DNA from 3 places in the Microcystis aeruginosa FD4 genome. Region 3 is predicted to be linked to each of the others. Evidence: riboswitches for the same ligand, from Rfam matches in the RefSeq annotation. Region 3 holds a riboswitch; each other region holds the start of a gene.
What was found. Region 3 has a riboswitch for cobalamin ahead of GQR42_RS18400 (energy-coupling factor ABC transporter permease). Riboswitches for the same ligand answer to the same signal wherever they lie in the genome.

Region 1 (2,269 bases), 690 kb from region 3:
AAGGGAATCTGTTTGTCTAAGCGTAGAGAATAGGAGAGCGATCGCTGAAAGTCATTCGTCGTCAAATTTTTGAGCGCAGCCTGCGTACCAGGATTTACAGGGCTGAACTGCTCAAAGGTTTGCCACTGCGTTTGCACTACTGCTAATCGATCTCCCGGATCATCGACCGCCAATGTCTGTGCCAGAATCACAACCTCTTCTAGTTTCTGTTCCGCGAAACTCAACACATTTCGCAGGGGTTCCGGCAATTTCGTTTCGCGCATTGCATCATAGGGAACAAATTGCAGGGATGATGAGGGATGCAACCGAATATTTGGCGTAATGCTGTGAAGGGTTTCTAGTGTTGATAACACTGATTCAGGGCGAACTTTCCAGATATTTCGCGCATCCACAATCCCCACTCCCAATTGTTTATCTGCTGGGAATCCGTGCTGTTGCAATAACTCTAAGTTGCGTCCACGGGTGAAGTCTAAACTGATGCCAGCAACGGGCATTTCCATCACCCAGGGATAAGTCACTCCCAGATCATCAAAATAGGTGACGAGGTGAATCGGTACACCCATTTCGGCAAGCTGGCTGTAGGTAGTTGCAATCGCTTCTCTCAGATCCGCTGCACTGCTGGTGACGAGAATCGGTTCATGTAACTGCACTTCTGTGATGCCCAGTGCTTTGAGTTGAGCGAACAAATCACTATAAAGCGGCAATAGTTTTTCGAGATGTGTTGCCAGATCACCTTCTAAACGGCTTAAACCCAATAGGGTGACAGGACTGAGGATGATCGCCACGGCTTGCTCACCCAGGAGGGCTTGCGATCGCTGCACCGTTGCTAAAAAATCTGCGAAGTTTGCCTCTGGCTCTACATCCGCCGCAATTTCGGGTACCAAATAGTGATAGTTGGTATCAAACCATTTGGTCATCTCCAGCGCTGGAATGCCATCTTTGCCGCGTGCCATTGCAAAATATTGGTCGAGTCCCGATAGATGACGAAAGCGATCGGGTATTAGCCCCAAACGAACACTCCAATCCAAAACATGGTCATAAAGCGTCGTGTCACCGATTCCAATACGATCGATCCCAGCTTCGAGTTGTGTTTTCCAGTTCGCAAATTCCACCTCTCGAACCGTTTGTAGCAAGGTTTCTGTATCAGATTTACCGCTCCAGAAGGCTTCTAATGCCTTTTTAACCTCACGATTTTTACCAATGCGGGGATACCCCAATGTTGTAGTTTGAATAGTCATAGCTGTAGCGTTCCAAATTCTGTGAAAAACAGGTAAAAGCGACTGTCTCCCGGTAGGGAAGCAGGGCGTTGTCAAATTGAAAGATGATCCGAATCAGCTGGGAACTCAAATTACTTTGATAGCAAGGATTGCATTGCATCTTTCCTATTCTGATCTGACAACGCCCCCGGTAGGGAAGCAGACCATAGTTAGGGATAGCGAAGGTGTCATCTGTAATTACCAGCGCAAACACTAGCCACCTTCTCAGGTAGCTTTGCTAAATCTCAACCTCGCGTTCAACTCAAATCGTCAACTCAGAACGCTACAACCTTAATATTCCAACGAACAGCTGATTGCGCAGCATCTCGCAGAAAATTGCAAAAGCTTGAAGTCTTCATCATCTTTACCTCGCAGATGTTTATGTAACGGGTTTACTAATCGGCGGGCATTCTGACTCAGAGAGTTGCGCCTCTCCTTACAGCTGCGGGACAGCGGCAGATTCGCACTGCACTTTCCCCCTTGCGTTTGATGGCTGCTCCCCATCAAAACCGACTTGAACCTAATGATAACACAATAAGGGTGTTTTGACATCCTCAGTTCGGGATAAGAAAAGGGGTTCTGTCGCAAAAAGGGAAAGCTTCCTGTAGTATAATGGAAACCCCGAATCGAACAACCCGAACTCATCCAGACGATAATTAATAAAGGTCAAGTAGAGGGAGTTAGAAAAAGGCAGGGGTTAGAGCAGAAAAAATTTGTAGAATCCCTCTTCGGAATCGCCGGCTAAAAGTTAGCTTAACACAAGTTTCTCAGCTCTGAAAAAAAAATTTGCGACAGAACCCCGATAAATGCCAAAAATCCAGATTAAAACCCCAAAATCCCCACATCTTGCCGCCATGGTAGCCCTCGATCGCACCAGTCTCGGCGGTATTTGGACCCTATCTGGTTATGAACGGGAATTAAACAACCCCAACAGTGAATTATTAATTCTCTCCCTACCCAGCAATCCGGAAACCATCATCGGATTGGCTTGTTTTTGGGCAATTCTCGAAGAA
Region 2 (2,269 bases), 1.0 Mb from region 3:
ACACCATCTACTGCCGTTCCTACGAGGGTAAAATAGTTAACAGTAACTTCTACATCAACCGCTTCTGAGAGAATCACAGGGAATTTAAGGGTTGCCGTTTGATTACTTCCTTCTGCTACAGCAACATAAGCATCTTGTATATTTAACCCCGGTGCAATGGTTTCAACCGTATAATTCCATGCTGTTCCTTCATCATTAGTTGCTACAATGATCTCTAACTGATCAGAATCCCCTTCAGGAATTTGAACCGTTCCCGTCTTGCTTCCTCCAACAAATCCTGTTTCTAAGATATTCCTTCCTTCATAACGAATAATGAAGTTATCAGGAATCGTATTCGTTGCACTAGGATATCCGGCATAAGCACCATTAAGGGTCGTAGCAGGAAGAATCTCAATGGAAGGTAAAGTTATATTACCTTTTTGCCAATCTTGTGCCAAGTTAAGGGCAGTAATCGTCACAAAACTGTCTCCAAAGGCAAGTCTCATCTTGTCAATAAATTCTGGACTGGTAGCGAATTCCTGAAGAGAGTAAGATACGCTTTCCAGAGATTGGGAGAGAATTTGGCTAAACCTAAGAGATTGGTTCATTGTGTTGTTCCCAAACAAAAAATGGGGAGCATCTCACCTTTGTAACCCCTAAATCAGGTGTTTATACCATTTTTCAAAAGTAATGACAGAGATGGTTATGCCTGGTGCATCTCAATTTTGTCGAAATATCCAGATGACATTTTGGGCGCACGCGGTGCGCCCCTACCATTGGCGAAATAATATTATTGTAGGGGCGAATTGCATTCGCCCTCTTTGAACAACTTCTGCTGCTCACCTTAAGTGAGAGAAAATCACCAATAGGATACCATTTTCTTTATTCGCGTCACAACGAATGCAGGCTTGGCAAGCATTCGAGCGTGGATGTCTGTCATGGATTTAGAAATTTGGTATTATGTCAAGCTATTTTGAAAGCCTTGCTAGAAACCAGTTTTATGGATAAGTATAATTACTCACTTGCATAAATGAGATGCTCCCAAAGGGAAAAAAATGTCAATACGTTGAGTCTATAGGCAATGTTAGAAACTGTAACAAAAAAGAAAGAAATTTTTAACAATCACAGTAGTTAGGGCTTGCTGAAAAAAGCTGAAATGCTTGTGGTGCTTAAGATAATTGGGTAATTACTACGGCGGATTCAGGCTCAGTCTGGTACATCTTCTAAAAGGAGTTGTCTGTGCCAGATGGATAGAGGAATCGGCGTATAGCTGATTTTAATCTAGCAACGCCAAAACTCAAACTGTGGTATAATCCTTAAACTTGTCTTTGGGAAAGTCCAGTGCAATTCTGGTACTGTGCCGCAGCTGTAATCAAGTAAAAAGTAAAAAGAGTACATCTTCCCTTTTTCCTTGCGAGTCAGAATGCCAATTACAAGCTTTTGATCGGTAGTATAGACAACTAATTTTCTAACTACTTCTCTGCGTCGCATGGAGAACAAACAACGGTGAATTGGTTAGTTAAGGCAAATGCTTGTCCAGGTTTATTTTATGGAACTGCTGCCCAGGATGGGTTTTTAATTCGTCTCCGCACCCCCGGTGGATGGCTCAATTCTCCACAGGGAAAAGCGATCGCCACTTGGCTCGAACAATGGCAGAGTACAATACAAGTTACCAATCGGGCAAATCTGCAAATTCGCGGACTGCAAAAATCCCCCAGTTTAGAAGAATTTCAAACCCTGCAAAAATTAGGGTTAGCTGCCCATAATCCCAGTATCGATCATCTGCGTAACATCATGTCTAGTCCCACTGCCGGAATTGACTGCCAAGAATTGATCGATACTCGTCCATTAGTCCAAGAATTAGATAATTTTATCCAAAATTATCCATCAATTGCCCAACTAAGTCCTAAATTTAGTATCGGGATCGATGGCGGTGGTGCAGTGGGAATTGGCACCGGTTCAACTATGGCCTGGCAACACCGCTATAACGAGATTCATCTGTCAGCAATTGCCCTCAAGAATCCGACAAATTTAACTTCTATTGTTTGCTTTCGATTAGCACTCGCAGGAGATAAACAATTATACGACACGGACTTATTAATTGAGCCAGAAAACTGTTTAGCTGTGGTCAAAGCTTTAGTAACGGTTTATCTCGATTATGTTCAACAAACCCCTAATATCAAGGGGAAAAAACCGCGGATGAAACACCTGCTCAAAGATTGGGGATTGGCCAAATATCTCGAACAAGTTAACTCTCAATTACAGCGGACTTCTACTGGAATAATACAAC
Region 3 (2,269 bases):
ATATCCTGCTGAATTATTGATTTTTTATCCCACGGTACACCATTAATAATAAAAGCAGGTAAACTAATTAAAGAAAACCCCAAAGGTAAAGATAACAAGCGCAGATAAGTCCTTTGGGGAATCCCCGCATAGATAGTAATTGCTATAGTCAACCAAAAACCGACGAGTAACTGCACAGGCCAAGAGGAAATTAGCGAGATAATTAATAGAACTATCGTCAACAATAGCTTATGATTTGGAGGCAACCAACGCAGACGATTTTTGTAAGCAAGACTATCAATTAGATGGCTCATTTCTACTAATTGCTATTCTCCTCTGTGGAGGCAGATTGTTCTTTTTCAGTCCTTCCTTTATATAGTCCGATAACAAAACCAATCACCCCCGCCCCCAAGGCGGCTTGGGATGCAAAAAGTAAACTTTCTACCTCACCACTAGGCGGTTCAAAGAAAGGTCGAAACCATGATTTATACTCAGGATTAAGTGTAGTGATTGCGGTTTCTGCTTGGTCATCAGCCCCACTAAATTCGCCCCGCACAAAAACTAAGGGCAAAACTGCTAAAAGAATTACAGCCATAGCCAAAAGCCAATTATTTCTTAGAGAATATCGGTTCATAATTCAGCCTTACCCTTGTAATAATTTGATAGTCTCTAACTCTTTTTTTCCGTAAGACTCTAGCCAATTCCAGACCAATAATGTCAGTAATCCTTCGCTAATGGCTAGAGGAATTTGAGTCAGAGCAAAAATTCCCGCAAACTTGATAAAAGATGCCATAAACCCACCGTCAAGCGCAGGAAAGGCTAAGGCTAATTGGATAGAAGTGGTTATATAGGTGAACAAGTTTGCTAGGGCAGCGGCACAAAAAATAGCCACTCTTTGTTGTCCTGTTTTTAGAAGCAAATGATAGATACAATAGGCAACTAATGGTCCAATTATAGCCATAGAAAACATATTTGCCCCCAGAGTAGTTAACCCGCCATGAGCTAATAACAAAGCCTGAAATAATAACACTAAAGTTCCCAAAACAGTCATCGTCAAGGGACCGAACAAAATTGCTCCTAAACCTGTCCCCGTCGGATGAGAACAACTACCTGTAACCGAGGGAATTTTTAAGGCTGAGAGAACAAAAGTATAAGCGCCAGCTAGGGCAAGCAATAGCTTAAGTTCGGGATGTTCTTGAGTAATACGAGTTAAAGAACGTAAGCCAAAAATGAAAAAAGGAAGCGATATTATCCACCAAAAAGCTGCCCACTGTACAGGCAAAAACCCTTCGGCAATGTGCATAGCTGCCGCTGGATTGGCTGAATTAATTAATAGATGAACAGTTAGCACCGCTATAAGAATTAAGCGGCAATATTTCTGTATCTTCATTCCGTACCTCGCAGATTTGACTAGATTTGGTCGCACATTCCTCAGGCATTCTGACTAATAAGGATAATCCTTAATCACAGCTGCGGGACAGTGGCAGATTTGCACTGCGCTTTCCCTGACTACTCTAATCATTTTCTTTGGTTAGAGTCGAATGTTCAACCAACCTATCACGCTTAGGAACAAGAGAGAAAATTTCTACAGGAAATCTTAACTTTTGTGCTGTTAAGCATTATGAAGTTTTGTTATTACTAACTAACTAGCAAGACTTTCGGTAAATTGGGGAATGGAAGCGATAAGTTTACGGGTGTAATCGCTTTGGGGAGAGTTGATAATCTCGTTAGCTGTACCGATTTCCTCAATTTTACCTTTATTCATCACCATAATGCGATCACTCATAAATCTGACGACACTTAAATCGTGGGAAATAAAGATATAAGTGAGATTAAATTCCTGCTGTAATTCTTTGAGTAAATTTAAGACTCCCGCTTGTACGGAAACATCTAAAGCAGAGACAGATTCATCACAGATAATAAACTGAGGATTTAAGGCTAAAGCGCGAGCAATACACACCCTTTGTCGTTGTCCTCCTGATAATTGATGGGGATAGCGATCAAACCAATTAGGATCAAGTTTAACTCGTTCTAATAAATATTCTACTCGTTCCCGTCGCTTTTGGGAATTACCGCCGGTATGATGAATAACCAGCGGTTCTAAAATTGCTTTACCAATGGATAAACGGGGATTCAGGGAGTTGTAGGGATTCTGGAAAACTATCTGTAATTCCCGTCGCAGTAGTCTTAATTTTGGATCGCTGGGGTTTAATTTAGCGAGATTTTCTCCTCGGAAATAGATATTTCCAGAAGTGGCAGGAATTAAGCGCAGAATTGTCCTTGCTAAGGT

Region 1: it holds a riboswitch for cobalamin, as region 3 does, so the genes downstream of both, metE (5-methyltetrahydropteroyltriglutamate--homocysteine S-methyltransferase) here and GQR42_RS18400 (energy-coupling factor ABC transporter permease) in region 3, are expected to answer to the same signal.
Region 2: it holds a riboswitch for cobalamin, as region 3 does, so the genes downstream of both, cobG (precorrin-3B synthase) here and GQR42_RS18400 (energy-coupling factor ABC transporter permease) in region 3, are expected to answer to the same signal.

The regions. Positions count from the first base shown of each region.
Region 1 covers NZ_CP046973.1:2,974,991-2,977,259, forward strand. Annotated here, with positions in the region: gene metE (5-methyltetrahydropteroyltriglutamate--homocysteine S-methyltransferase) at 1-1,238, opposite strand, end outside; cobalamin riboswitch at 1,641-1,785, opposite strand; gene rimI (ribosomal protein S18-alanine N-acetyltransferase) at 2,063-2,269, shown strand, end outside.
Region 2 covers NZ_CP046973.1:2,640,057-2,642,325, reverse strand. Annotated here, with positions in the region: gene GQR42_RS13430 (Calx-beta domain-containing protein) at 1-587, opposite strand, end outside; cobalamin riboswitch at 1,288-1,428, shown strand; gene cobG (precorrin-3B synthase) at 1,486-2,269, shown strand, end outside.
Region 3 covers NZ_CP046973.1:3,666,164-3,668,432, forward strand. Annotated here, with positions in the region: gene cbiQ (cobalt ECF transporter T component CbiQ) at 1-293, opposite strand, end outside; gene GQR42_RS18395 (energy-coupling factor ABC transporter substrate-binding protein) at 299-613, opposite strand; gene GQR42_RS18400 (energy-coupling factor ABC transporter permease) at 623-1,369, opposite strand; cobalamin riboswitch at 1,392-1,537, opposite strand; gene GQR42_RS18405 (ABC transporter ATP-binding protein) at 1,622-2,269, opposite strand, start outside.